2 regions of the Lysinibacillus sp. K60 genome follow, and region 2 is predicted to be linked to the other one. Evidence: predicted binding sites of a transcription regulator. Region 2 holds the regulator's gene; the other holds the start of a gene.
The links. Region 2 encodes CtsR, which represses protease genes until heat stress. Its sites were predicted from a motif close to ATGGTCAATAAAGGTCAAACA; they were not measured.
Positions count from the first base shown of each region.

Region 1: a site for CtsR is predicted at 10,502-10,522, ahead of clpP (ATP-dependent Clp endopeptidase proteolytic subunit ClpP). Genes of this name have one in related genera too.

Region 1 covers NZ_JAASJR010000005.1:93,390-108,459, forward strand. Annotated here, with positions in the region: gene hisD (histidinol dehydrogenase) at 1-348, shown strand, start outside; gene hisB (imidazoleglycerol-phosphate dehydratase HisB) at 353-952, shown strand; gene hisH (imidazole glycerol phosphate synthase subunit HisH) at 949-1,581, shown strand; gene hisF (imidazole glycerol phosphate synthase subunit HisF) at 1,575-2,336, shown strand; gene hisIE (bifunctional phosphoribosyl-AMP cyclohydrolase/phosphoribosyl-ATP diphosphatase HisIE) at 2,333-2,950, shown strand; gene HCH28_RS12325 (tetratricopeptide repeat protein) at 3,041-4,564, shown strand; gene trxB (thioredoxin-disulfide reductase) at 4,725-5,669, shown strand; gene HCH28_RS12335 (NUDIX hydrolase) at 6,017-6,484, shown strand; gene rapZ (RNase adapter RapZ) at 6,494-7,387, shown strand; gene HCH28_RS12345 (gluconeogenesis factor YvcK family protein) at 7,392-8,387, shown strand; gene whiA (DNA-binding protein WhiA) at 8,453-9,400, shown strand; gene HCH28_RS12355 (HPr family phosphocarrier protein) at 9,513-9,770, shown strand; gene clpP (ATP-dependent Clp endopeptidase proteolytic subunit ClpP) at 9,825-10,415, opposite strand; tRNA gene HCH28_RS12365 (tRNA-Arg) at 10,724-10,798, shown strand; gene HCH28_RS12370 (basic amino acid ABC transporter substrate-binding protein) at 11,298-12,095, shown strand; gene HCH28_RS12375 (amino acid ABC transporter permease) at 12,182-12,892, shown strand; gene HCH28_RS12380 (amino acid ABC transporter ATP-binding protein) at 12,889-13,611, shown strand; gene HCH28_RS12385 (spore coat protein) at 13,700-14,314, opposite strand; gene HCH28_RS12390 (LemA family protein) at 14,448-15,029, shown strand; gene HCH28_RS12395 (TPM domain-containing protein) at 15,029-15,070, shown strand, end outside.
Region 2 covers NZ_JAASJR010000008.1:66,417-81,486, forward strand. Annotated here, with positions in the region: gene HCH28_RS17340 (ATP-dependent Clp protease ATP-binding subunit) at 1-135, opposite strand, end outside; gene mcsB (protein-arginine kinase McsB) at 125-1,234, opposite strand; gene HCH28_RS17350 (UvrB/UvrC motif-containing protein) at 1,231-1,773, opposite strand; gene HCH28_RS17355 (CtsR family transcriptional regulator) at 1,787-2,257, opposite strand; gene HCH28_RS17360 (DUF4870 domain-containing protein) at 2,524-2,829, opposite strand; gene HCH28_RS17365 (class I SAM-dependent methyltransferase) at 2,955-3,638, shown strand; gene corA (magnesium/cobalt transporter CorA) at 3,672-4,634, shown strand; gene HCH28_RS17375 (hypothetical protein) at 4,678-4,887, opposite strand; partial or broken gene HCH28_RS25470 (protoglobin domain-containing protein) at 5,173-5,718, shown strand; gene HCH28_RS25475 (methyl-accepting chemotaxis protein) at 5,839-6,483, shown strand; gene HCH28_RS17385 (acyl-CoA thioesterase) at 6,520-6,999, opposite strand; gene HCH28_RS17390 (aldehyde dehydrogenase family protein) at 7,069-8,496, opposite strand; gene HCH28_RS17395 (DUF4003 family protein) at 8,540-9,508, opposite strand; gene HCH28_RS17400 (DUF779 domain-containing protein) at 9,940-10,299, opposite strand; gene adh (aldehyde dehydrogenase) at 10,321-11,841, opposite strand; gene rluF (23S rRNA pseudouridine(2604) synthase RluF) at 12,083-12,784, shown strand; gene HCH28_RS17415 (DUF6904 family protein) at 12,812-13,531, shown strand; gene HCH28_RS17420 (cupin domain-containing protein) at 13,573-14,070, opposite strand; gene HCH28_RS17425 (ABC transporter ATP-binding protein) at 14,185-14,892, opposite strand; gene HCH28_RS17430 (ABC transporter ATP-binding protein) at 14,892-15,070, opposite strand, start outside.

The sequences.
Region 1 (15,070 bases), on a different contig from region 2:
GTGGAAGCCATTAATTCATTAGCACCGGAGCATTTGGAAATTGTGACGGCAAATGCAGAGGCGCTAGCTGAGCAAATTAGACATGCTGGTGGTATTTTTATAGGTCGGTATAGTTCTGAGCCAGTTGGTGATTATTTTGCAGGGACCAATCATGTACTACCAACCAATAGTACGGCTCGTTTTGCAAGTGGCTTAAATGTTGATGATTTTGTGAAAAAATCAAGTATTGTTTACTATAGTGAAAAAACCTGGAGAGACAATGCACCAAAAATTGCACGTTTAGCGCGTATGGAAGGCTTAGAGGGCCATGCTCGTGCAGTGGAATCACGTGGATGGGAGAAGGAATAGGACGATGACAGAAAAGAAACGATATGCAAAGATAGAGCGTACAACGAATGAAACGCAAATTTCAGTAGCAATTGATTTAGATGGTGAAGGCAAGGCAGATATCCAAACAGGCGTTGGATTTATGGACCATATGCTTGATTTATTTATTAAGCACGGACTATTTAATGGCACAATACATGCAAATGGCGATACTTATATTGATGATCACCATACAACAGAAGACCTTGGTATTGTATTAGGACAGGCTGTTCGAGAAGCACTTGGTGATAAGAAAGGCATAAAACGCTATGGTAACGCCTTTGTACCGATGGATGATGCACTAGCTCAGGTAGTTGTCGATTGCTCGAATCGACCTCATCTAGAGTATCGTGTGCCAGCATTAAAAGAAAAAGTAGGAACGTTCGATACAGAATTAGTTCATGAATTTTTATGGAAGTTTGCCCTTGAGGCAAGGATGAATGTTCATGTAATTGTTCCTTATGGACAGAATACACATCACATTATTGAGGCAATTTTCAAAGCATTAGCACGTGCGATTGATGCCGCAGTGGAAATTGACCCGCGTGTTAAAGGCGTACCATCGACTAAGGGGCTGTTGACGTGAAAATAGGTGTCATTGATTATGGAATGGGTAATTTATTTAGTGTGGAGCAGGCTTTAAAAAGGCTAGGCTGTGAAGTTATTATAACGGCTGATGAGAAGGCGTTAGATGCAACTGACGCACTTTTATTACCTGGGGTGGGTGCATTCCCTGATGCCAGAAAACGTTTAGCTGAAACAAACTTAGACCAATATTTACAGAAGGCACAAAGAGAAAACCGTCCTCTTTTAGGAATTTGTCTAGGTATGCAATTATTATTCGAGCAAAGTGATGAGGTAACCCCAACAAAGGGGCTAGGGTTTTTCAAGGGGTGTATTAAACGCTTTAGCGGCATCCAAGACAGCCAAGCATACAGAGTACCACATATGGGTTGGAATGAACTGATTGTAACAAATCGTCCTGCATGGTTACACAATGAAGTATCAGCGAAGCATGTCTATTTTGTTCACTCCTTTTATGCAACAGATATAGGAGAATCAGAGCTTGTTGCCTATGCTGATTACTATGGCATTAAAGTACCTGGTATTGTGATGAATGGTTCTGTGACTGGCATGCAATTTCATCCTGAAAAATCAGGGGAATTAGGTGTTTATTTATTAGAGCAATGGTTGAAAGGTGTGAAGGCATGCTAACAAAACGTATTATCCCATGTCTTGATGTGAAAGAAGGTCGTGTTGTAAAAGGTATACAATTTGTTTCTATCCGAGATGCAGGAGATCCAGTGGAGCTTGCGAAGTTCTATGATGAACAAGGAGCAGATGAACTTGTATTTTTAGATATTTCTGCTTCACATGAAGGTCGAGAAACGATGGTAGATGTCGTTCGTCAAACAGCGGCTACGCTTGCCATACCCTTTACTGTTGGCGGAGGCATTCGTACGTTGGAGGACATGAAGCGTATTTTACGAGCAGGTGCTGATAAAGTTTCAGTGAATACATCCGCGTTGGAAAGACCTGCCCTTATTCAGGAAGGCTCTGATTACTTTGGCGCACAATGCATTGTTGTAGCAATCGATGCTCGCTATAGTGAGGAAGATAGCACATGGATGGTTTATACACATGGTGGACGCAACAAAACCTCTTGGTCAGCCATTGAGTGGGCCAAAGAGGCTGTACGCTTAGGAGCTGGTGAAATTTTATTAACAAGTATGAATCAAGATGGAGAAAAATCAGGCTTTGATTTAGCCTTAACCAAAGCAGTGCGTGAAGCTGTGACAGTCCCTGTGATAGCTAGTGGTGGGGCGGGACATGCCGAACATTTTTACGAAGTATTAGCACATGAGGTGGATGCAGATGCTGCACTAGCAGCCTCCATCTTCCATTATAAAGAAACAAGTGTAGCGCAAGTAAAGGAATACTTACGTGAAAAAGGAGTGGCAGTAAGATGATAGAGAACATTCAATTTGATGAGAGAGGTCTTGTTACAGCTGTAGTACAAGATGCCAATACAAAAGAGGTATTAACAGTAGCTTATATGAATAAGGAGTCATTAGCTAAAACAATTGAATCAGGGGAAACTTGGTTTTATTCTCGTTCCCGTCAAGAGCTTTGGCATAAGGGAGCAACAAGTGGCCATACACAACAAGTGATTTCAATCAAAGCGGATTGTGATCAAGATGCGTTAATAGTAGAGGTTCTACCAACAGGTCCAGCATGTCATAATGGGACAATTTCTTGCTTCACTGAGGTTATTCAGCAAAAAGAGAAGGTAGGCTCTGTGGACATCATTTCTAAACTTGCCCGTGTCATCGAAAAGCGAGAGCAGGAAATGCCAGAAGGAGCGTACACTACATATTTATTTGATAAGGGCATTGATAAAATCTGTAAAAAGGTTGGGGAAGAAGCAACAGAGGTGGTCATTGGAGCCAAAAACCGAGATGCTGAGGAAGTAAAATGGGAGGCAGCTGATTTAATATATCACCTACTCGTATTATTACAAGAACAAAAAGTAAGCATTTATGATGTTCTACATGTGTTGGAAAAACGTCACGAGGAGAAATAACAGCATATTATTGATTGTGTGGTATAATAGGAGTTACTGTGTAAAGGAACGTAGAATACGTTCCTTATTTCTTGTTTCGGAGGAAATATATTGGAAAAGAAACGTCAAAATGAGACTCAATCGAATATAGTGTCGTTCATTCCAACAGGCGACTATTATTATAAGAAATCAATACAAGCAATGAACAGTGGACAAATGAATAAAGCCTATAAATATTTACAGCGTGCGGTAGATTTAAGTCCCGACGATCCAATGATTATCTTGCAGTTAGCCATAGTAGAGTTAGAAGGTCAACGTTTTGAGGAAGCGTATGATCTACTTCGACGCGCCTATCAAATTGATCCAGATAATCCAGAAATCATATTTTACATGGCAGAAGTATCAGGGTGTGTGGGCATCATGCATGATGCTAAACGCTTTGCAGAAGAATATTTAAAGCTAGAACCTGAGGGTGCTTATGCGGATGAAGCAGCAGAAATATTAGAGTTTGTCGCTTTTGAGCAAGATGATTTTGAAGAGCTTGAAGGCTCTGGTGAGGATTTATATCGTCAGGAGCAAGCTCGTCGTTGTATGGAAAAGGGAGATTTTCCTGAAGCTATTACTATTTTAGAAGATTTAATTGAAGATCGACCAGCATTTTGGTCAGCCTATAATAATCTAGCACTCGCTTATTTTTATGTTGGAGAAGAAGAGCAAGCAAAGGCTCTCTTGCATACAGTGCTACGTGAAAATAAGGGCAATCTACATGCATTATGCAATTTAACGGTGATTGCGTATTATGAAAAAAACGAAGAGGATTTACAAGAACTGTTAAATGTTCTTATTAAAATTCAACCCTATACTTGGGAGCATCGTTATAAACTTGGTGCTACCTTAGCCTTAATCGGCCAATATGAATTAGCCTATAAATGGTTGCGCAGTATGCAAAAGAGAGGCTATGTAGGAGATGCAGGATTTTACTTTTGGCTGTCACATGCTGCTTATTTCTCAGGACATGAGGAGATTTCGAAAAGTGCATGGGATCAGCTACTAGAGTTAGACCCAGACAAAGAGGGCTTCGAACCTTGGCGCCAACAAGAAAATGAATATGGACTTGATGCATTGGAGCATGATCGTGATTTTATTGTTGAAAAATTAGAGAGTACTTATACAAGTGAGCGCATTTTTGGTTTATTTTTACTGAAAGGTACAGCGCATAAGCAAGAAATTATCGCCCATCCGAAATGGATTAATATTGAACAATTTGGCTCTTTTGAAAAATTGTTTTTGGCTTATGCACTTGGACATGAATTTGATAAGAAAAATAAAGTAGAAGCAAGCTTTTTACGATCAGTACAGGTTTCAGAAATTTTATTAGAACAGTATGGAAAGCTATCATCATTAATTGTACCGATGTTTCAAATGTGGTTTGTGCTATGTGAACAAGCGTTAATAGAAAATTATCGTTTTACAAATCCAACAGCAATTGCAGGAGCAAATGATTATTTATTCAGATCTTCGCAAATGCTTAAAGTGACAAAAAAGGAAATTGCGCAGCAATATGGAGTATCTGTATCTACTTTATCGAAGTATATTGACGAAATCTTAACGTTTTTGCCAAACAGTCATGATTAATGTGAGCAACATAGTTGAATAACTTTATACTTTCACATACGATGAACATACTAACGCTATCACCAATTTTTCCTTAATGTCATTGATCTTCTTCTATAGATGACGTTGCGTGAATTGGTTGAATGAAGATAAAAAGTATTCTGTTTAGGGGGAAGTATTTATGTCGGAAGAAAAAATTTATGATGTAGTAATTATTGGTGCAGGACCTGCTGGGATGACTGCCGCTGTCTATACATCTCGTGCAAATTTGTCAACTTTAATGATTGAACGTGGCATTCCTGGTGGACAAATGGCAAACACAGAAGAAGTAGAAAACTACCCAGGTTTTGAGACAATCTTAGGACCAGAGCTTTCTACAAAAATGTTTGAGCATGCGAAAAAATTTGGTGCTGAATATGCCTATGGTGATGTCACAGAAATCATCGATGGAGAAGAATATAAAACAATTAAATCAGGTGCAAAAGAATATAAAACACGTGCCATTATTATTACCACTGGTGCAGAGTATAAAAAAATGGGTGTGCCTGGTGAAAAAGAACTTGGTGGCCGTGGTGTCAGCTATTGTGCAGTATGTGATGGTGCATTCTTTAAACAAAAAAATCTAGTTGTCGTAGGTGGCGGAGATTCAGCTGTTGAAGAGGGTGTTTATTTAACTCGCTTTGCTGATAAAGTGACAATTGTCCACCGTCGCGATAAATTACGTGCACAAAAAATTCTACAAGATCGTGCCTTTGCCAATGAAAAAATTGATTTCATTTGGAATGCAACTGTAAAAGAAATCAATGAAGCGAATGGTAAAGTTGGCAGTGTAACACTACAATCAACTATTGATGGTACAGAATCTGAATTTGCTACAGATGGTGTCTTCGTCTATATAGGTATGCTACCTTTAACTAAACCATTTGAGTCATTAGGTATTTTAAATGAGGCTGGCTATGTTTTGACAAATGAAACGATGGAAACAAAAATCCCAGGTATCTTTGCAGCTGGAGATGTTCGTGAAAAATCACTTCGTCAAATTGTAACAGCAACTGGTGACGGTAGTATTGCCGCACAAGCTGTTCAACATTATGTAGAAGAGCTATTAGAGAAAATTAATGCCTAATATGGCTATTTTAAGGAAAAAAATACAATTTTAATGTGGTTTTAATATTGCTGTAACTTGAATGACATATAAAAGGTGTATGATTAAAAATGTAATTAGCAATCCCCCTTTTATTTTGTTTAGTAGGTTGTTTCCGCCTCCAATAGGTGGGAGCAACCTACTTTTTTTGTGTAAAAAATCAAATAATAATATCACGAAATACGTAAATTTTGCGCAAGATGAAGTGGTTATCTTTAAATAGAACTAAATTGTTAATTGTCTGCGTACAAGAGTTGTAAATGAGGACAAAACTTACAAGGTCTTGTTATAATGAAGAGTAGAATGCAAAAGTGATTAGAGGTGTGCCTATGCAAAGAATTGCAAATTTAATTGCCGTAAAAGACGGTAAAGTATTATTACTTCAGAAACCAAGACGAGGCTGGTATGTAGCTCCAGGAGGGAAAATGGAGAGTGGCGAGTCAATCTTTGAGGCTGCTATTCGAGAGTTTCAAGAAGAGACAAACGTCATACCTTTACATGTTCATTTAAAGGGTGTTTATACGATGATCATTAAAGAAAACAATGACGTAGTGGATGAATGGATGCTCTATACATTTGTTGCCAAGGATATAGATGGAGTACCATTTGAAGAAACAAGAGAAGGCAAACTTGCATGGCACCCAGTAGAGGATTTAGCACACTTGCCAATGGCTGAAGGAGATCGAACTAATTTACAATTTGCTGTTTCGCAATCTGGCATTCAGTATGGCACGTTTGACTATACAACGAATTTTGAACTACTTCATCAGAAAATACAAATTTCAAAAGAACAATAAAGGAGTTGCATGACAGTGGTGGTTGAAGGCCAACAAAGTACACATGAATTGGTTATTATTACAGGAATGTCTGGGGCTGGGAAAACAGTAGCTATTCAAAGCTTTGAGGATTTAGGGTATTACTGTATTGATAATTTACCACCTGCGTTACTTACAACTTTTTTAACCTTATTAAGAGATTCTGGTAAAAACAGTACCCGAATTGCAGCAGTAATGGATATGCGCGGAGGCGACTTTTTTGATGCTCTAATTGGCGCATTAGACCATATACTAAAAGAAGGCGATATTGTTGCTCGTATTTTATTTTTAGATGCAGATGATGCCACATTAGTCAGACGTTATAAAGAAACAAGACGTGCACATCCATTAGCAGTGAATGGTTTACCTCTAGATGGAATTAAACAGGAACGAGTACTTTTATCTGAAGTAAAGGGTCGTGCCAATTTTGTTTATAACACATCTAACATGAAACCAAAGCAATTACGTGAAAAAATCGTCAAAGAATTTGCAAGTGAGGCAGATACTATTTTTACCGTTAACATTATGTCCTTTGGCTTTAAACATGGTATGCCGATTGATGCGGACTTAGTGTTTGATGTTCGTTTTCTTAAAAACCCGTATTATGTGGAGGAGCTACGTCCAAAAACGGGTCTTCAAACAGAGGTATCTTCTTATGTGTTAGCGTTGGAAGATACGCAAATCCTTATACAAAAACTGACGGATTTATTAGACTTTATGATTCCTCTCTATCGACAAGAAGGCAAATCACAGCTTGTTATTGCTTTTGGTTGTACTGGGGGCCAGCATCGCTCCGTGACATTAGCAGAATTTTTTGGTGCATATTTTGCGGGCAAGGAAAATACGGTTATTACGCATCGTGATATTAATCGTAGAAAGGAATGAGTGAATGGGGAAAAAGCAAACAAAGCTTGTAGTAATTGGTGGTGGCACAGGGCTCTCCACGTTACTTCGCGGGCTGAAGCATCACCCATTTGATATTACTGCTATCGTAACAGTAGCAGATGATGGTGGATCTTCAGGTCGTTTACGTGATGATTACGATATCCCACCGCCTGGTGATGTACGCAATGTGATTGCAGCATTATCAGATATTGAGCCCCTTGTAGAGCAAATGTTTCAATACCGTTTTTCGGCATCTGAAGATTTACGAGGTCACTCCTTAGGGAATTTAATGCTTACAGCCCTTACTGATATTACAGGTGATTTCAATCATGCTATCAGTGAGATGGGAAAGGTTTTAAAAGTTCATGGTCGAGTTATTCCAGCTGCAAATAAAAAAATCACCTTACATGCTGTGCTTGAGGACGGTTCAATTATCGAGGGAGAATCAAAAATCCCGACAGCGACAAAACGCATTAATCGCGTTTTTTTAGTACCTGAAAATGTGCAACCGTTACCAGAAGCTATTCGTGCAATACTTCGTGCAGACTATATTTTAATAGGACCAGGAAGCTTATATACCAGTATTATTCCGAATTTGCTTGTTAAGGAAATAGGTGAAGCAGTTGTTAAGGCTAAAGGAAGAAAAATATATGTTTGTAATTTAATGACACAAAAGGGTGAAACCATTTCTTATACAGCAGGCGATCATGTAACAGCCATACATAGGCATGTTGGCCATGATTTTATCGATTCCATTTTAGTAAATGATGAAGAACTCCCTAACCCTGTAAAAGAACTGTATAAAGAAGAAAGAGCGGAACCAGTAACATTTGATGTGGCAAAGCTTGAAAGTATGGGATTAGAAGTTATCAAACGAGACATTGCTACAATTCGACCAGATGGAACGGTTCGACATAATGCTACAAATGTTGCAGAATGGCTGGTAGATTATGCTGATATTTACCATCAAAAAGTAAGAGGACCAATAATAGAAACATAATGGCTTTATTGTATATGGTAAGATGAACATATACATAGAAATCATGATTGAAAGGGGGGCGTGATATGTCTTTTGCTTCTGAAACAAAAAAAGAATTGACACAAATAGAAGCGGACAATCATTGTATGAAAGCAGAAGTTTCTGCCCTAATTCGTATGAATGGTTCATTATCCTTTGCAAATAAACAACTAAGCTTAGACGTGCAAACCGAAAACGCTGCAATTGCCAGAAGACTATATACGATTATGAAAAAATTGTATCCGTACAATGTGGAATTACTTGTTCGTAAGAAGATGCGATTGAAAAAAAATAACGTGTATATATGCCGTGTAAGAGAAGGGGCACGTGAGCTATTAATTGATTTAGAAATCATCTCAGACGACTTTCAATTTAACCATACTATCTCAAGAAAGCTCATTCAAAAGAGTGGCCAAAAAAGAGCTTATTTAAGAGGAGCCTTTTTAGCAGGAGGTTCCGTCAATAATCCAGAAACATCGGCTTATCATTTAGAGGTTTATTCTTTATATAAAGAACATGGTGAGGCATTAATGGATTTAATGAATGAATTTGAACTCAATGCCAAAACAATTGAACGTAAAAAGGGCTTTGTGACTTACTTAAAGGAAGCGGAAAAAATTTCAGATTTCCTTAATATTGTTGGCGCGCATCAGGCTATGATGAAATTTGAAGATGTTCGGATTTTGCGAGATATGCGTAATAGTGTCAACCGTATTGTGAACTGTGAAACTGCCAATTTAAATAAAACCATTGGAGCAGCATTACGGCAGGTTGAGAATATTCGATTTATTGAAAATTCAATTGGTCTTGATCAACTACCAGAGAAGCTTCGTGAAATAGCACGTCTCCGTGTTGAATACCAAGATGTGACATTAAAAGAGCTTGGTGAAATGGTATCTAGTGGAACGGTTAGTAAATCAGGTGTTAACCATCGATTGAGAAAAATTGATGAGATTGCGGATGCATTAAGGCGTGGTGAAAAAATAGGTGGTTAAGTTATCATACTTTTCAGGTATGAATGTCATGCTAATCGCTTATTGTTCTTTTGCCAGTAAGTAAGGTAAGATAAAACTAACAGACGAACGGTAGTGAAGGGGAGTTTTGAGAATGATTGAGAGAAGAGTCCAGGTTAAATTAAAATTAGGACTACAAGCTAGACAAGCAGCACTATTTGTGCAGGAAGCAAATCGTTTTAGTGCTGATATCTTTCTAGAAAAAGATGAGAAAAAAGTAAATGCCAAATCCATTATGGGTGTTATGAGCTTAGCAGTTGCTAAAGGTACCGAAGTGACTTTAAGCAGTGAAGGTAACGATGCTGAGCAAGCGGTTACAGCATTAGCAACAATTATTGAAAATGAAGATTAACACTCATTAAATACAAAAGGCATCACAGAGCAATTCTGTGATGCCTTTTATTTTTTATTTATTATCGCTACGGTGCATGATATGATCGATTAAACCGTATTCTTTTGCACGTTCAGCAGTCATGAAGTTATCGCGATCTGTGTCTCTTGCAATGACTTCAAGTGGTTGACCAGTGCGTTCAGATAAAATGCCATTTAATTTCTCGCGTAAGAATAGAATACGTTTAGCAGCAATTTCAATTTCTGTCGCTTGACCTTGTGCACCACCTAATGGTTGGTGAATCATGACTTCAGCATTTGGTAAGGCAAAACGTTTACCAGGTTCTCCAGCTGCAAGTAGGAAAGCACCCATTGATGCAGCCATACCAATACAAATTGTTTGGACCTGTGGTTTAATGATTTGCATTGTGTCATAGATAGCCATACCAGCCGTAATGGATCCACCAGGTGAGTTAATATAAAGAGAGATATCTTTATCTGGATCTTCTGCCTGTAGGAAAAGAAGCTGAGCGACAATGGAGTTAGCAACATTGTCATCAATAGCACTTCCTAAAAGGATAATACGGTCTTTAAGTAGACGTGAATAAATGTCATATGCACGCTCACCACGACTAGTTTGTTCAATAACTGTAGGAATTAAATTCATGTTAAATCCTCCTTAAAAAGCTAAATTCGAATACCTTTGCTGAAAATTTTCCTTTGTATTTCAGCTGTATCCTTATCATACACATTATAGTCAGGGAAGGTCAAATATTAACCCTGCTAAAGTGAAATTAAAAAAATAAAATGTTTTTGCATTCTATGGTTGAATTATATAGGATAGGCTTGTATAATGATTAAGGTTATAAGGTTTAAAGTACAGGTCACTATTTTGCAGGTATGCTTCAAAAATGAGGGTTATCTACATCATGCTTTTCGTAAGCCTAGAGTGAGTACTTTTTTTTTGTGTCTTTTGCCCTCGTGGTGTAATGGATAACACGTAAGATTCCGGTTCTTGCACTGGGGGTTCGATTCCCTCCGAGGGCGCCATTTTACTGATTAATTGATATACTGTTATAGCTCATCTCCTAATAAGTAGTTTAGCAGCCTGCTTACTGGAGATCGAGAGGAAGAATAAAGGGAATACTGTCCTAGTTGGCATTATTCCCCTATTTATTCCTTTCAAACCTTCAAAAAAGCAACAACTCCAAATTATTTTTTAGTGAACATACTGTACGTGAGACTAGAAATAGTCGAAAAAAAGAATCCTATCTGAGGGGATTCTTTTTTTTTTGCCTAAATTTATCGAAATTTGGCATGGTTCTCATTGTATATATATTAGTTTTAGGTTGATTTTCTTGTTATTTATACATATTTTTTCAAATTATATGAATTTAATATAAATTTATATGAAAAAATATTTAATTTTATGCGAAAAGTTGTTGTCTAAATACTATAATGTTAATATAATTGACCTAATAGTCTAACATTTCCGAATTGCGAAAAATAATGCGTAATTCGGAAAATTATCGAACTAGGGGGAAATACAATGAAAAAAACAGGTTGGATGTTACTGATGATAATTGCAGCATTAACATTAGCACTTGCAGGATGTGGTACAAAAGATGATGCATCTTCAGGAAGCTCTTCTTCAGAAGATGGTGGAGATGGCAAAAAAGTTTATAAAGTAGGTACTGAGGCTACTTTTGCACCATTTGAATCTGTTGACGATTCAGGGAAAATTGTAGGGATTGATGTCGATATTTTACAAGCTATTGCAGATGAGATGGACTTTGAGGTTGAGTGGAATAATATTGGATGGGAGCCAGTGTTCCAAACAATTAAAAACGGTGAAACAGATATCGGTGCTTCTGGAATCACAATTACGGAAGAGCGTAAAGAATCATTTGATTTTACAGAACCGTATTATGAGTCTCAGTTATTAATTGTTGTGAAAGAAGATTCAAAAATTAAATCTCTTGATGAATTAAAAGATAAAAAAGTATCTGTACAAATTAATGCTACTGGTCATATGGCGGCGAAAAAGCTACAAGGGGAAGCAAGTACAAATATTATGGCTTTTGAAAGTCAGCCAATCGCTATTCAAGAAATGTTAAATGGGAATGTTGACGCAGCTATCGGAGATAACGCAGTAGTTTATGAATATATCAAAGCTCACCCAGATCAAAAACTAAAAGTAATTGAAGATGATGCATTCGAAAAAGAATACTATGGCTTCATGGTTCAAAAAGGAAATAAAGAATTGCTAGATAAATTAAACGAAGGTCTTAAAAAAGTTAAAGAAAACGGTAAATTAAAAGAAATTACAGGCATTGATTTTCAATAAAAATGAATGAAATGATGCTATTAACATAGTAACTGTGCTAACGGCTCATTTATTAATCGTAATTTAAAGGGGAATGGGGTTTTCGGATGGACATCTTTGACTTACGCTGGGACATTGTCTGGAACTACCGAGATATGTTTATACGAGGTATTGGCGTAACACTTATTTTGACACTTAGTGGTTATTTTGGCGGTATTCTATTAGGGCTATTTTTAGGCCTTGGAAAATTATCGAGTAAGAAATGGATTTATTGGCCATCTAAACTATATATCGATTTATTCCGTGGAACACCGATGCTTGTACAAATCTTGTTAATTCACTTAGCAGTTATTCCAACAATTTTTGGTCATTCTTTAGGTTATATGGTATCAGGGATTACAGCGCTTATTTTAAACTGTGCTGCTTATAATGCGGAAATTTTCCGTGCAGGGATTCAAAGTATTGCAAAAGGGCAAATGGAGGCTGCTCGTTCTCTTGGATTAACGCATAACCAAGCAATGCGTAAGGTCATTTTGCCTCAAGCTTTTAGACGTATGATTCCGCCATTGGGGAATGAATTTATTGCATTATTAAAAGATTCTTCACTCGTAACTGTAATTGCAGCACCAGATATTTTATATGCTAGTAAGGTCGTAGCTGGTGCAAGCTTCCGCTTCTGGGAACCGTATATCGTTGCAGCATTATTATATTTAGTGTTGACATATGGTGTAACGAAGATTGTAGCATTTATCGAGAAACGATTTAGCAATAGTTACGTCCCTCGTAAAGCTAAGGTAGAAGGGCGGGAAGCAAGATGATAAGAATTGAAAACCTACACAAATACTTTGGCAAGCTTGAAGTATTAAAAGGAATCGATTATGAAATTCAAGAAAAACAAGTTGTCTGTGTTATTGGGCCATCTGGTTCAGGAAAAAGTACATTTCTCCGTTGTATCAATATGTTAGAAGAAGTAACGGATGGTGCTATTTATATTGAAAATGTAAAAATTAATGATCCTAAAACGAATATCAATGAAATACGCGCTGAAGTGGGTATGGTGTTCCAACAATTTAACTTATTCCCGCATATGACTGTTATCGATAATGTCACGATGGCACCTATGCAAATTCGTAAAATGAGTCGTACAGACGCAGAAGCTCTAGGACATGAACTATTAAACAAGGTTGGGCTCGACAGCAAGGCCTATAATTATCCTGAGCAGCTTTCTGGTGGTCAGCAACAGCGTGTGGCGATTGCTCGTGCCTTAGCAATGAAGCCAAAAGCTATTTTATTTGACGAACCAACTTCAGCCCTTGACCCTGAAATGGTAAAAGAGGTGCTCGATGTTATGAAAAATCTAGCAGCTGAAGGGATGACAATGGTTGTTGTGACACATGAAATGGGCTTTGCTCGTGAAGTAGGCGATCGAGTAGTCTTCATGGATGGGGGCTATATTGTAGAAGAAGGGTCTCCAGAGGAACTATTCGGTAATCCACAAAGCGACCGTACGAAAGCATTTTTAGGAAAAGTATTATAAAGCAGAAAAAGCGAACGAGCATGTCGTTCGCTTTTTTTGTGCTAAAAACAGCAGAGCATGGTGAATATTCACCATGCTCTGTTGTTATTTAATGAAGGGGATTAGATGTTGTGTCGAATGCATTCAGCATCGTTTGCATATCCTGTTGGGAATACTGAGGCACCTGATAATAGCCGTGTTTGTTTTGATAAATGGATAATTCGTATCCCATTTCAATGCAGTTAGGAATACTATCCGCAACAACGCGACGAACTACAGGGTTTGTTGTCTCCAACGCAGCAGTTGTCATACATTTTGCTGCTCCTTTTTGAGCACCGAGTAAAAATCCAGAAATAGCTTCATCATTAATTTCATTAGCGTTTTGCATTGGCTTTTTTGGTTGACCAGGGTTTAGGCCATATATGAAATCATTTCCTGTTTCCATCTGGTAGCGTCCTGTTGGAACAGATGGATCGTGTCCTGTTTTAAAGGACTCAACGATCGTATTGTACATACCAAGAGTGAAATTATATTGGCGATCCAAGATGTTGAGTAATTCAGGATCTTTTACATGGGGACGCAAAATAATCGCTTGGTTCATACCTGCAATAATTTCGCCAATTGTTTCATGCATGTCCATCATTTCATGTCCACCATGATTTAGGCTATGTTGTTGATTTAAATTTGTTTGGTTTGATGATTCATTGTAAAACGATTGTGACAAAAAAAACGCCTCCTCAATAATTTTTTGTTGCAGTATTTAGTATGGCGTGTCAATTCGATTTCATACGGTATAAATGTAAAGGTAAAAATGTAGACTAAAGATAGAAGGAAAAGCAAGTCAAGGAGGCTTAAATTTGAAAAAGTTACTTGGACCAATTGGAATAATTGTCATCATTCTTGTTGTAATCGCCTTATTATTTATACCTAAATATAATAGCCTGGTGACAGCTGAGGAAAATGTTGATTCTAAATGGGCACAAGTTGAAAATCAGCTCCAACGTCGCTATGATTTGATTCCCAATCTAGTGGAATCTGTGAAAGGCTATGCGAATCATGAGCAAGAGGTGATAGCAAATATAACGGAGGCACGTGCACAAATGGGAAATGCAAGCTCACCAGAGGAGCAAGCTGTTGCCAATGATGCATTAACTGGCGCTCTTAGTCGTTTACTAGTAGTTGTAGAAAATTACCCAAACTTAAAGGCAGATGCAAACTTCCGCCAGTTAATGGATGAGCTAGCAGGTACCGAAAATCGGCTGGCTGTAGCACGTGAGGATTACAATAATGAGGTACAGCAATTTAATAAACATGTTAAACGTTTCCCGGGGAATTTAATAGCAGGGATGTTTGGTTTTGAACAAAAAGAATACTTTAAAGCCGCAGCAGGAGCTGACAAAGCACCATCTATCGACTTTAGTCAATCGGGTACACATTAATGAAACGTTGCATTGTACAGATGATCATCGTTTGTTTGGTG
Region 2 (15,070 bases):
AATACCGCCGCCTTCACGTATAAGCCCTAATAGAATATGCTCTGTACCGATAGATTCGTGCTTCCAACGAATAGCCTCTTCCTGAGCAAGCTGTAATACTTTTTGCGCGCGTTGTGTAAAACGATTAAACATCATATAAATCCTCTCCTTTTTCCCCATTTATAGGCTTATTCGCATGTTCTTGGGATAATGTCTCACGAAGCATCTCCGCTCGTACACGATCCCGTTCAGCAGGTGGTAATGCCTCACCTGCATAGTGCTGTAAAAAACCTGGTTGCATACTAACAACACATTCATTTAAGGTCGTTGCTTGTATACCATCAATCAATTGTAAATCTACTCCTAAACGAACATTAGATAGGCAAGTAGCAGCTTCCTCACTTGTTAAAATCCTTGCATGTGTAAGTGTGCCTAAAGCTCGATATACGCGATCTTCTAGCGCAAGCTCTGCCTTTTCCATTAATTTACCTCTTGCATGTCGCTCTTTTTGAATAATCTTTTCAGCGACACTTTGTATATCTGCTAATATATCTTCCTCTGTCTTCCCAAGTGTAATTTGGTTAGAGACTTGATAAACATTCCCTAAATTTTCGCTTCCTTCACCATATATACCTCTTACAGTCATTCCTAAGCGTGTCATGGCATTTATAATTTGATTCATTTGCCCAGTTAATGTAAGAGCGGGTAAATGCATCATGACGGATGCTCGTAGCCCCGTACCAATATTCGTTGGACAGCTTGTTAAATAACCAAAAGTATCTCGAAAAGCATATGGTAATACTTTCTCTAGGATACGATCAATCTTATTTGCTTGTTCATAGGCACTTTGAAGTTGAAAACTTGCTGTCATACATTGAATGCGTAAATGATCCTCTTCATTCACCATAATGCTAACGGATTCATCTTCAGAGAGTAGTATAGAGCCCACTTGCTCTTTTTTAGCCAGTTGCGGGCTAATCAAATGCTTTTCTACAAGAATTTGACGCTGTAAAGGGGTTAAATCCTTTATAGCAAAATAAGCATAATCATTTTGAAGCGTTGGGCTATCGCTGATTGCATGTGTAACGGCCTGTTCCACTTGCAGTGCCTCATTTTCTGAAAATGCTAATGGAAAACGATAGCCATCTAAATTTCGTGCAAGGCGGATCCGTGTACTAATGACGATATCTGAGTAATCATCTTTGATATGCATCCATGTTGGTGTCGCACGCTCTAAAAATGATTCAATCATCATGTCACATCACCACCTTCAAATTGTAGATGCTTCTCTAGCTCTTTGACTTCATCACGTAGCTTCGCCGCTTCTTCAAACTTTTCTTCATCTACGGCGGATTTCATACGCTTGCGGATATCCTCTATTTGCTTTTTAATAACATACACATTACTGCGAGCACCAGGCATTTTACCAATGTGTTGTGGACCTGCCTGAATACGATTAAAAAGCTTTGGCAAATGATCTCCAAATGTGTCATAACAGCTTGGGCACCCGAATTTTCCTTCTTTTAAAAATTGCTTATACGAAAATCCACATTGTGGGCATGTTTGCTGCTGTGGTTGTACCTGTTGTTTTTCCCCCACCTTTTGCCATGTAGGAGAGCCAAACCAGTTAGACAATAACTGTTGAATAGATACTGGCTCTTGTTTAAACTCTGCATGAAATGGATGGAATTGTGAGGCGCAGACGTCACAATAATGATGCTCTACTTTTTGCCCACTTTGAACTTGTGTTACTGTAACTGTCGCATTACGTTGTTTACAATGTTCGCATATCATTTCCATCACCTCACTATTTTTGTTGTTCATATTTTATTGTTGTCAGCATTGCTCGCAATATTTTTGATCGAATGACATCTCTTAATGGGAGATGCAAGTCGATCGTGGAGCGATCAATTGCTGCTAACATTAATTTCGCTTCTCGCTTGGAAATTACCTGCTCATCAATGAGTCGATAAACCAAATCTTCTGCCATCGTTTGTGATGCCCCACCTTCAATTTGCCTGAGAACATCGTCGATCAAATCAATCTGTGAATTCGCGCGGACACGTAAAATTCGAATGTATCCACCACCACCACGTTTGCTCTCAACAAGGTAACCCCGCTCGGCAGTAAATCTTGTATTAATAACATAATTTATTTGTGATGGTACACATTGAAATTTATCAGCAATTTCACTACGTTTAATTTCAATATGCCCTTCCCCACCTAATTCAAGTACTTGCTTTAAGTAACCCTCTATGATGTCTGATATATTACGCATTTTAGGAATACACCTCGCTTGCTTCACTGACTTTGACTATCTTTGACTTTCTTTGAGTATATTATACAAAACGCTTGAAAAAAATTGCAATGATTTCGCCCATAGAAAAGTGGAAAGTCTTGAAAATGGCTTTTTAATAAACGAAAAAGGCACTTTTCGATCATTTGTTTACGGTTTAATAATTTCCTCATACACCTAATGTACCCTTATTCGTCATAGAAAAAACGCAAGCATATGCAACTAGCATATACTTGCGTCTATGAAAATTATACCCAGCGACCAACAATTGGATAACGCCAAGGTTCATCAGACAATGCTTTTACGATACCGATAATCGGTACCACAAATAGCATAATGCCGAAAATGATTAAAAATGGTAAGCCAATAAGGACAAAGCTTAAAACAACAGAGATAGCAATTAAAACACCCATGACAATTTGGAATAGCAGTGCTTGAATAGAAATTGCCTTTATTTCCTCATCCGAACTAATTAAAAAGAAAATAATGGGCACTAACCATGGCGCAAAAAATGCACTTGCGTGTATGATTACTTTAGACCATTTAGACTCCATATATATCAACCCTTTCTTTGAACTTTATTCTATGTTTTATGTACTACTATTTACGGAACTATACCCGCAATAGTTTCACATTAAGAAGGATTTTTTAAAATTTTTTTGAAAGGCTGTGAGGAGCGTTGGAATTTAACAACACATTAGCAAATGAATATGAAAAGGGTATTCGCCGTACATTGCCTAGTTATGATACCATGCTACGTTTAATACAAACTTTTTATCATTCTAGGCTATCAGAAAATGCTAACATGTTAGTCGTGGGAGCAGGGAGTGGCAATGAAATTATACAGCTTGCAGAAGGAAGACCTCACTGGTCATTTACTGGCATTGATCCATCAGAATCCATGCTTACTATAGCTAAAGAGCGTTTGCTCACTCTACCAAATAATATGTCATTCCATCAGGCTACAATACTAGATGCTTCGCTGTCCTCTACTCAGTATGATGCAGCAAGTTGTGTTCTCGTCTTGCATTTTATTCACGATTATAAAGAAAAGCTAGAAACAATAAAAGCAATAGCAAGATATTTGAAACCTGGAGCACCGTTTGTCCTTGTTTCAAAATATGGTCAGCTAGGATCTTTAGAAACAGAACTACAATTTGATTTATGGCGTTCTTATTGGCTACAGCATACTAGACTTTCTTTATCCGAAGTAGCAGAGATGGAAAAATCCATTCGTTCCCTTTCTTTTATGAGTGAAGAGGAAATTTTAACACTTTTACAAAGTGCGGGCTTTACTAAACCTTCTAGATTTTTTGCCACTACTTTGTTCGGTGGTTGGGTATGCTTTAAAGAGGATCGCTAACTATTTTGTAGTAAATAATTTGAGGTGAAAACCGTGATAAGCACCATCGGCATTACAAAGCAGCAACAATTGTTAAAGGATTTTCCATTAGAAGAGATACATCAGCAAGAATTTGAATGGTATTGGGTTGATTTTAATTGTCCTACAGCGGAGGAAGAATTATTGTTGGATACATTTTTCCACTTTCACCCTCTTGCTATTGAAGATTGCTTAATGAGGTTGCAGCGTCCTAAGCTCGATTTCTATGATGATTTTCATTTCTTTGTCATTCATCGAGTAAACGAAGAGACGTTAGCTGCGGAGGAGGTTAATATTTTTGCCTCCAATAAATTCATCATAACCTTCCATAAAAATCCTGTCCCTGAGATAGAGAAGGTGCAAAAAATGCTGGAAAACCAACCGAAGAATTGGGAGCGAGGTACTGTATACCTAACGTATCAAACCATTGATAAAATTGTTGATAGTTATTTTCCACTCGTTTACAAAATTGAAGATCATCTAAATGCTTTAGAAGGTGAACTTACATACCAAAGTAATGTAAATGCCATGAAAATTGTCTTCGAGTTCCGTAGTGACTTGCTTGACTTAAGACGTACTATTTTACCAATGCGTGACCTTTTATATCGCATTCTTAATTCTTACCGTTTCTCACTAAAAAAATCGGAGAGAGCTTATTTTGGAGATATCTACGACCATCTACTTAAGCTAACAGAGATGGTTGAATCTAATCGAGAGCTTACAGCAGATATGCGAGATAGTTATATGGCTATGAGTTCTAGCCGAATGAACGGTATTATGATGACTTTAACAATTGTATCAACTATCTTTATACCACTTACTTTCATTGCTGGTGTGTATGGGATGAATTTCGATAACATGCCTGAGCTACATGGGCAATACAGCTATTTTATTGTACTCGGGATTATGATAATTATCGTTATCTTTATGTTGGCCGTCTTTAAACATAAAGGCTGGTTTAAACTGTTTAAACCATAAAAAGACTGCTCGTTTTAATAAAAACGAGCAGTTTTTTAATCTATTAATATGGTCCTCTGTCATCAATCTTATTATCACCTTGCTGTGGAAATAAAAAGTACGCTAATACCCCTGATCCCAAAGCTGCACATATTGTAATTAATAATTGCTCAATATCTGGTACCTCAGCATGATAGTTTCGTAGCATATAAACAGAGCCAATGGCAACAATCACCATAACAGGAATAACAAATTTAAAACGTTTTTTCTCCATACCACCCCTCCTTCCATTTTTATTTTCGTACGATTTTTATATTGCTAAACAGTTCGTATTTTACAGGTTTCCTATTTTAAATTCAAATTTACATTGCTTCACCATTTGGACTAACAATAAAGTAAAAAAAATAAAGAAATAACCAATTTTTTAACCAAATATTCAGCAAATAATAGTAAAATAGATTTAATACCATTTATTTATTAAATTTACAAACCTAACAAATTTCAAAAGTGCTTATTTACTTACAATTTATTATGGATATTAAGAATGGAGCAAATAATAATGAGTTGGTTTTCAAAAAATAGTAGTGCTAGCTACGCAATTACATTAACACCTGAAAATTTTAAGAGCAGTGTACAATTAGATGTATTGAACCACCCCAACCTTCAAAAACAATTACAACTTTTAAATTTAACTCTTGAGGATTTAGCTATCATTAAGCAACTACAGCCTTTAGCTAAAGACTTAATTCCTGAAATGGTGGAGAAATTTTATGCAGCCATTAGTTTGAGCCAAGATTTACTTGATATTATTAATAAAACATCACATATTGATCGTTTAAAAATTACGTTACATAAACATTTAAGTGACATTTTTGAAAGTCATATTAATGATGCCTATATTGCTGAACGAAAAGCCATTGCTGAGACTCACGTTCGAATTGGCTTGCAATCAAAGTGGTATATTGCCTCATTCCAGTCACTCACTACTACTTTTGCAAACTTTGTGAACGAGGTAGATATTTCCAAAACAGATGCTATTCGTGCTATAAACGCTTTTTGTAAAATCATTAATTTTGAGCAACAACTCGTGATTGAGGCATATGAAAAAGAGGAAGAACGTATTCGCTCAGCAGCAGATGCAACAAAAAATTCCCTTGTAACGACGATCCAAAGTACTGCAGAGGAGCTTAATGCCATTAGTGAAGAAACAGCCGCATCACTATTAGTGATTTCCTCACAAACAGATGATATTGCTGTAGCAACCAAGCAAGGATTGAGTTTCGTAGCAGATACACAAGAAAAATCAAGACGAGGCCAACAGCAATTGAAAGAACAAAATGATTTAATCCAAGTTATTTTGCAAAGTGTCAATGGTCTTGAAGTAACGATGAACCAACTACGTACCTCTTCTCAAAAAATTTCTGAAATCGTTGGGCTAGTTACAGGCATTGCTGATCAAACCAATTTATTAGCATTAAATGCTTCTATTGAAGCTGCTCGAGCTGGAGAACATGGGAAAGGTTTTGCAGTGGTGGCTGAGGAAGTTCGTAAACTTGCTGAGGAAACAAAAAATGCCGTCCAAAATGTTTCCCATCTTATTAAGGACACAGAAAGTAATATTACGACTATGGCTAATTCAGTTATTAATGTTGATCAAAAAATTCAACATAGTGTCAATACACAAGAAAGCTTATCCAAGTCATTTAATGATATTGCTGATGCAGTTTCTGGCATTCAGCAGCAATACGTAAATACATCTAGAGATATTTCAGCCATTTCTAATTTAATCACTGAATTATCGCAGGGCGCTACGCTAGTCTCTTCTTCTTCCGACTCGCTCATTAATGTTGTCAATGAACTAAATATGTAAAATAAAAAGGGAACTCATTTAGAGTTCCCTTTTTCCTTAATGCGGCAATGCACGTTTTTGTTTACGGTGCTCTCGTCTTGCTGGCCCAGTTTCAAATAAACGCTTCTCTTCATCTGTTTCAGGATAGATTGAGGGAACTGGTACGGGTTTCCCTTCCTCATTTACTGCAACCATCGTGACAAATGATTCTGTCGTTAATTTTTCCTCGCCAGTCTCAATATTGCGAGAAACAACGCGAACATAAACCTCCATTGAAGAACGTCCTGTAGACGAAACAATACTCTCAATTTCAAGAATATCTCCTACATGTGCAGCGGATAAAAAATCAACCGAGTCAATAGAAGCTGTCACTACAAGGCCTTTAGCATGTTTCATTGCTGTAATAGCAGCGATTTCATCAATATAAGCTAACACTCTTCCACCGAAAATAGAATTGTGATTATTTGTGTCTGGGGGTAATACGAGACGCGATTGAACCGTACGTGATTGGCTCATGGGTACAGCGTTGTTTGGCATAATTCTTGCAACTTCCCTTCTCATGTTGTTCTTTCGTCATCGTATCGCAGAAAAAGAGCTGATGCAAATTTAGAACGATTTTTTCATCGAAATAAATTTCATATCAGTCATTTCTTCTATAGCCCACTTAATTCCTTCACGTCCATAACCACTCATCTTTACTCCACCATATGGCATGTTATCTACTCGGAATGTCGGAATATCATTTATAATGACAGCACCAGCCTGTAATTCATCTGCTGCATATAAAGCATCTGACAATATATTCGTGTAAATACCTGCATTTAGGCCAAGGTCCGACTCATTTACAAGTCGAATTGCGTCGTCTAATGTTTCATATGAAACAATTGAGACGATTGGTGCGAATGTTTCCTGACAAACAATTTTCATATCAGCTGACACATTCGTCATAACTGTTGGCGTTAAAGTACGTTCAGTAAATACGCCTCCAGTTGCAATCGTAGCCCCCTGCTCTTGTGCCTCCTCAATCCATTCCCTGATGCGTTCCACCTCATTTGGGTTTATCATGGCACTAACATCTGTAGTCTTCTCTAATGGATCTCCTACTATAAGCCTTTCTGTTTCTGCAACAAATGCTTTAGTAAATTCATCAATAATGGAAGAATGCACATATATACGTTGTAACGAAATGCATACTTGTCCAGCAAAGTTAAAAGCACCGCTTACACAACGACCAATAATTTTATTTATTGGCGTAGATGGTTCGACAATTACTGCTGCATTAGAACCTAGCTCTAAAGTTACTTTACGTAAGCCTACTTTTTCTTTAATTTTCAAGCCAACTTTACCACTTCCTGTAAAGGTTACTTTTTTGACGTATGGATGTGTGACAAGTGTATCACTTAGCTCGCCTCCACTTCCTGTCACAATTTGTAATGCCCCATCCGGTAATCCGGCCTCTCGGAAAATCTCAGCCATAACGATAGCACTTAGTGGCGTTTGTGTTGCTGGCTTTAATACAACTGTATTGCCTACTGCAAATGCTGGACCTAACTTATGTGCCACTAAATTGAATGGAAAATTAAAAGGCGTAATGGCTGATATTACACCTAAAGGTTCTCTTTTTGTCCAGCCTATTCGATCTCCTGCTCCAGGGGCTGCATCCATTGGAACAGTCTCACCTTTTGACTGTTTAGCTCCCTCAGCCGCAAATTGATAGGTTGCGATTGTACGGTCAATTTCAGCTAAACCTGCAACAATAGGTTTTCCAGCCTCTAAGGCTAAAATCTCTGCTAGTTCTTCTTTTCTTTGTCGCATTATATCAACGACTTTATATAATATTTCGGCACGTTCGTAGGCTGTTGTCTTTTTAAACGATTGGAATGCCTGCTGCGCACCTTCGATAGCTTTCTCTACATCTTGAATAGATGCTTTAGCTACATGAGCAATAACCTCACCGCTATATGGAGAAGCTAGCTCATAGCTTTCCTCTGCATCAATCCACTGACCATTAATCCAAAGTTTTGTTTCCTTCATCCTTCAAATGCACCTCCAAATAATCATGTTCTTCTTTATTCTATCACGAAGAACTTGAGCTAGATGCAATGGCAGCTGCACTAACCGCTGCGATCATTGCTGCTTGCTGTGCTTGGATTAATAGCTCAATAGAAGACATAATGGTCATGGACAAAGACTTTTGTACCTTTGCCATATCATAAATAGCAATTTGTACAGCCATAAAGAGCACAAATTCACGATGCCATTTTAATAACTTCATGTCTTTTAATTCATGGTATAAATCAATCAACCCTTGAAGTTGTGCTTTATTCAGATTAAGTATGGCTAAAAAGCCAAGTAAAGGATAATGCATAGCCTTGACTTTAACGTTTTGCTTTTTGAGCCCATCACGAAGTGTCACAACATCTGGTACTAGCTGACCATCAAATTTGGATGATAAAAATGTTAATACCTGTGAAAGCCATTGGAGCTCATTGCCAGCATTAAAATTATAAGTTCTTAGTTCTTTATAGTATCGATTCATGGTATCCGCGCGTAATTCAACATCATCAGATGGACTGCTTAATAATATGGCATAAGGAATATCCTCATATGAGGTTAAAAATTGATGATGTTTACGTATGGCATCAAATAAGGCTCTAGCCGCCTGTGCATGTGTCTTTTTATCCTGTTCATCCTCCGTCAAAAATTGTGCTCCGATATAGCTAAAATTGCCGCTTCTGAATTTCGCCTGCTTTAAGATGCTCACATTTGTAAGTAAATTCTTTACTGCCTTTTCTGCATCACCTTGCTCCATGAGGTTGGCAGCAATACTATATCCAACTGTTGTTCGTAAAGGAGACAGCCAAGAAGATTGCTTCTTCATCTCTTGTAAAACATTTTTATACTTCGTTGCATCAAAAGTTTTTCCTGACGCTACAAATGTACTAGCAATAGCTAATACAATTTTACGGTCCACCGTCCAGCCTGCAGCCTTTGATACGTCCTCTACTGTATTAACAAATTCATTTTCAATCATCACATAATCCATATTTTTCACACTCCTTTACCCGTTTTACGTAACATAATGTAAGAAAGATTCACCCTCTTTGTAACAATTAACATAAAAAGTAAACATAATTTAATGTATGTTACTTACTTTATTTGATTTAATAGAAAATATTAACAACCTATAAAGGAGGTATGGCCGATGTTAGCAAAAACCACAAAGAAACTATTATTTACCATGACCTTAAAGGATCGATTAAATCTATTCCTTTTTCTAAGGAATTCATCCAATAATATCGCTTTACATACTCTTTTCCATAAAAATTAATATCGAAACACTTGAACGCCCAAAATCAATACTCAATATAAGAAAAGAGTCATGTGTTCTAAAGCCTCCCTTTCCATACAATAACTTTTCTACTTCCAGATAAAAAAACAGCGGCAGAAAAACTTTGCCGCTGTACAGATAACTTGTTAAATTAACCCTAGCTCTTGCACTTCTTCAGATGTGAAGGCTCTCGACCTTGTTAGGAAACGTTTTCCTTCTACGCCCTCGAGTGAAAACATGCCGCCTCTGCCATCCACCACATCCAATATGATTTGTGTATGCTTCCAGTAATCATATTGATTTTTATGCATATAGAAAGGAGCACCACCCACTTCACCAAGGCACACATCCTGATCTCCTATTAGCAAATCCCCTTCTGGATAACACATTGGTGAGGAGCCATCACAGCATCCACCTGATTGATGAAACATAACAGGTCCATGTTTCTCTTTTAATAGATCGATTAGTGCTAGCGCTTCTTCCGTAGCTAATACACGTTCAACCACGCTCATGCACCTCCCTACGAATTAGAAGAAACCAAGTTTGTTTTCGCTATAGCTAACTAATAAGTTTTTCGTTTGTTGGTAATGCGCTAACATCATTTTATGATTTTCACGACCAACACCAGACATTTTGTAGCCACCGAATGCAGCATGTGCAGGATATGCATGGTAACAGTTTGTCCAAACACGACCAGCTTGAATTTCACGACCGAAGCGATATGCCGTATTAATATCTCTCGTCCAAACACCTGATCCTAAACCATATAATGTATCATTAGCAATTTCCAATGCTTCCTCTTTCGTTTTAAATGTCGTGACAGCAACTACTGGTCCGAAAATTTCTTCTTGGAATATACGCATTTTATTATGCCCTTTGAAAACAGTTGGTTTAATGTAGTAGCCATTTTCGAAGCCTTCACCTACATTATTTTTGTCTCCTCCAATTAGACATTCTGCACCTTCTTGCTTACCAATATCTAAATAAGAAAGAATTTTTTCCATTTGCTCACTAGATGCCTGTGCACCCATCATTGTGTTTGGATCAAGTGGGTTGCCAACTTTAATGGCTTCTACTCGCTGTAATACGCGCTCCATAAATTTATCGTAAATAGATTCTTGAATTAGTGCACGTGAAGGACAAGTACATACTTCCCCTTGATTTAGAGCGAATAGCACAAAGCCCTCAACAGCTTTATCTAAAAAGGCATCATCTTTATCCATAATATCTTCAAAGAATATGTTTGGCGACTTACCACCCAGTTCTAATGTTACTGGAATAAGGTTTTGAGAAGCATATTGCATAATTAAACGCCCTGTTGTTGTCTCACCTGTAAAGGCAATCTTACCAATGCGTGGATTTGATGCAAGCGGTTTCCCTGCTTCTAAGCCAAATCCATTCACAACATTAATGACACCTGGTGGTAGTAAATCTTCTATTAATTCTAAAAGCACCATAATCGATGCTGGTGTTTGTTCTGCAGGTTTTAATACGACACAGTTTCCAGCTGCAAGTGCTGGCGCAAGCTTCCATACAGCCATTAATAACGGGAAGTTCCAAGGTATGATTTGGCCGACTACGCCAATTGGCTCGTGGAAATGATAAGCAACTGTATCGTTATCAATTTGGCTTACTGAGCCCTCTTGAGCACGTAATACCCCAGCAAAATAACGAAAATGATCAATTGCAAGAGGGATGTCTGCATTTAATGTTTCGCGTACCGCTTTACCGTTATCCCATGTTTCAGCAACGGCTAGCTTTTCTAAATTTTGCTCGATACGGTCCGCAATTTTAAGTAAAATGTTTGCGCGTTCGGTTGGTGATGTTTTGCCCCATGCATCCTTAGCAGCATGTGCCGCATCTAATGCATGTTCAATATCCTCAGCTGTGGAACGTGCTATTTGTGTAAAAACTTGTCCAGTAACAGGAGTAACGTTATCAAAGTACTGACCCTTCACTGGGGGTGTCCATTCGCCACCGATATAATTATCATATTTCTCTTTGAATTGAACTACCGATCCTTCAGTGTTTGGAAATGCATAAACCATTTTACTTCTCCCCTTTACACAATTTAATGAGAACTATCTACAAAAAACGTTATTTTATATCGGAATAACAATATTTTCATAGAAACCCTCTCACCTAATATATTGTCAGAAACATAAAATAATTTCAACTTTTTCAAAAACTTTTCCAACTAATTTATTTTTGCTAGAAAAGCTTCTAGCATTCACTGTATGTGCGACGTTAAGGTATACTTAAAAATAATATAAAATATAGGAGAACAATATGCGTATTAATAAATATTTAAGTGAAACAGGCATCATATCTCGTCGTGGCGCTGATAAATGGATAGCAGAAGGAAAGGTAACGATTAACGGAGAACTAGCAACAGTTGGTAGTCAAGTTGAAGCAGGAGACATTGTTTGCGTAGATGGTAAAGAGGTAAAGAAAGAACAACAGCTTGTTTACATTGCTCTGAATAAACCTGTCGGGATTACAAGTACGACAGAGCGTCATATAAAAGGCAATGTCGTTGATTTTGTCAATCATCCCCTACGTATTTTTCATATCGGACGTCTTGATAAGGAATCAGAGGGCCTATTGTTGTTAACGAATGATGGCGATATTGTCAATAAAATTCTACGTGCTGAAAATCATCATGAAAAAGAATATATTGTTCAAGTTGATAAGCCTATAACTGCGCAATTTATCCAAAAAATGGGCGCAGGTGTCGATATTTTAGATACAACAACCTTACCATGCCATGTGGAAAAGATTTCAGATAAAGTCTTTAAAATCATTTTAGAGCAAGGCTTAAACCGCCAAATTCGTCGAATGTGCTCAGCACTAGGGTATTCCGTTAAGCGTCTACAACGCATTCGTATTATGAATATTAAGCTTGGTAATTTAAAGGTAGGGCAATGGCGTGATTTAACGGAGAAGGAACGAGCAGAACTATTCAAACTACTCAATTACACACCAAAATAGACACATCCAAAGGGAGGGGCGAGGACTATGATATCCATTCAAAGCACAGACCAACTAACAGGGGTACGAATTAGTGCGGATTATTGGGATTTAGATGAACTAATTAATGCTATTTATAAAGTAACTGGTGATGAAAATAAATACTATGATTATCAGGGTCCTCGACTACGTATTTTAAGCGTTTGCTATAAACTAAGACATGCTATGCTTGGTGAGCATCACCTAGAGTTTGTTAGTAATGGACTTAATAAGAGTGTTCTAACACAACATGAACTCATCTTTCCAAATAAGAATGTCTATTTTTCAACAGAGATTCTTTGGCCAGAAATTATCTTTAGTGCAATCGCATTAAATGATTTTATTGACCTACACCAAAAATTAAACAATGCTTCTATATGGAATCATGAGATAGCTATTATACGCAAATTTCAAGCGGCTATTGCTGAATGTTTAGAACAGGAGGTAAGTGACGAAGATTATGTTGTGTTTTTAAGAATGTTACATGCTAAAAATCCCTTAACTTTCCGTTTCGCAACACAGTACGTGGATGTTCTAAATCTAGAATATATTGAATTAAGTAAAGAGGAACGTCAGGCGCATTTAGCTGCATTTGCTGTGCGATTAATGGTAGAGGACCATGAATATGTAGCATTAAAATCCCACCTGATGGAAGCAGCTATTGAAACGAAACAAGCATTACATGATATTCAAATTCAACTTAATTATCCTGAAGAAATACTGTGGTGAACGAATCATGCCGTCTCAAAATAATTGAGACGGCTGTTTTTCTATTCAATTGTTTTGTAGGCCATTTTATGAATAACTTCCTTGTGCTGAGGATAATCTGCTAAAAGCTCTTCCTGTGTAAACAATTCAAAATCCTCAAAGTCAAAGCCTGGCGCCACCATACATCCGACTAAACTAAATGTATCCGATTCCTCCACCGACGAGCCGAAAATTGTATGCTTTGGTACTGCAAGCTGAGGGACTTCCCCTGCTTCTATATTCAAGCCAAGCTTCTTCGCTTCATATGTCCCATCTGGGAAAATCATATGAACTGTTAGTGGGCTTCCTGCGTGATAATACCATAGCTCGTCCGATTGTAGGCGATGTAAATGTGAAATATCCTGTGAGCGCAGAAGGAAATATATACTAGTATAAATCGGTCTCTGTACATCTCTCACTGCTATATCGTCCGATGCACGAAACGATGAAATGTAATAGCCCCCTTCAGGATGTTCGGCTAACTTTAAATGTTCAATAAAATATTGTGCTGAATACTTCAAAAAGCATCACTCCTTTTTTCAACCTTACCAAAAAGTAAAGTGGAAATGCTACCTCTGATTTTCCTTCATCACGCAAGCCAAAAAGGACATCTCAACATGAGATGTCCTACATTTTTATAATCCGCCTAAATAAGCTGCCTTTACTTGCTCGCTCTCTTGTAGCTCTTTTGCTGAACCAGATAAAACAATACGCCCTGTTTCAAGTACATATGCACGGTTAGCGACAGATAATGCCATATTAGCATTTTGCTCTACAAGTAATACGGTTGTTCCTTCTTTATTAACCTGCTCAATAATATTGAAGATATTTTTCACCATCAACGGTGCAAGACCCATCGAAGGCTCATCCATTAATAACAGTTTTGGTTTTGCCATTAAGGCACGCCCCATCGCCAGCATCTGCTGTTCCCCACCAGACAATGTACCTGACTGCTGTTTTCGGCGCTCTAATAATCGTGGAAATAACTCGAAAACATGATCCATATCTTTCTTAATACCTGCTTTATCATTACGCAGATACGCACCAAGCTCTAAGTTTTCCTCAACTGACATATTAGCAAAAACACGGCGTCCTTCTGGAACGTGTGAAATCCCTGATTTAACAATAGTTTGTGCTGCTTTCCCAGCTATCGAAAAGCCTTCGTATTCAATAATGCCACCTTTTGGCTTTAATAAACCTGACAATGTCTTTAAGAGCGTGCTTTTTCCAGCACCGTTTGCACCGATTAACGTTACAATTTCACCCTCGTTTACTTCTAAAGAGAGGCCCTTTAATGCTTGGATGTTGCCATAATAAACATCGATATTTTGTACTTTTAGCATTAGCCGATAACCTCCTCTCCAAGGTACGCTTCTATTACCTTTGGATTGTTGCGAATTTCTTCTGGTGTCCCGTCAGCGATTAATTGTCCGTGATCAAGTACGTAAATACGCTCACAAATACCCATAACTAAGCTCATATCATGCTCAATCAGCAATATTGTTAAGCCGAACTCTTTAC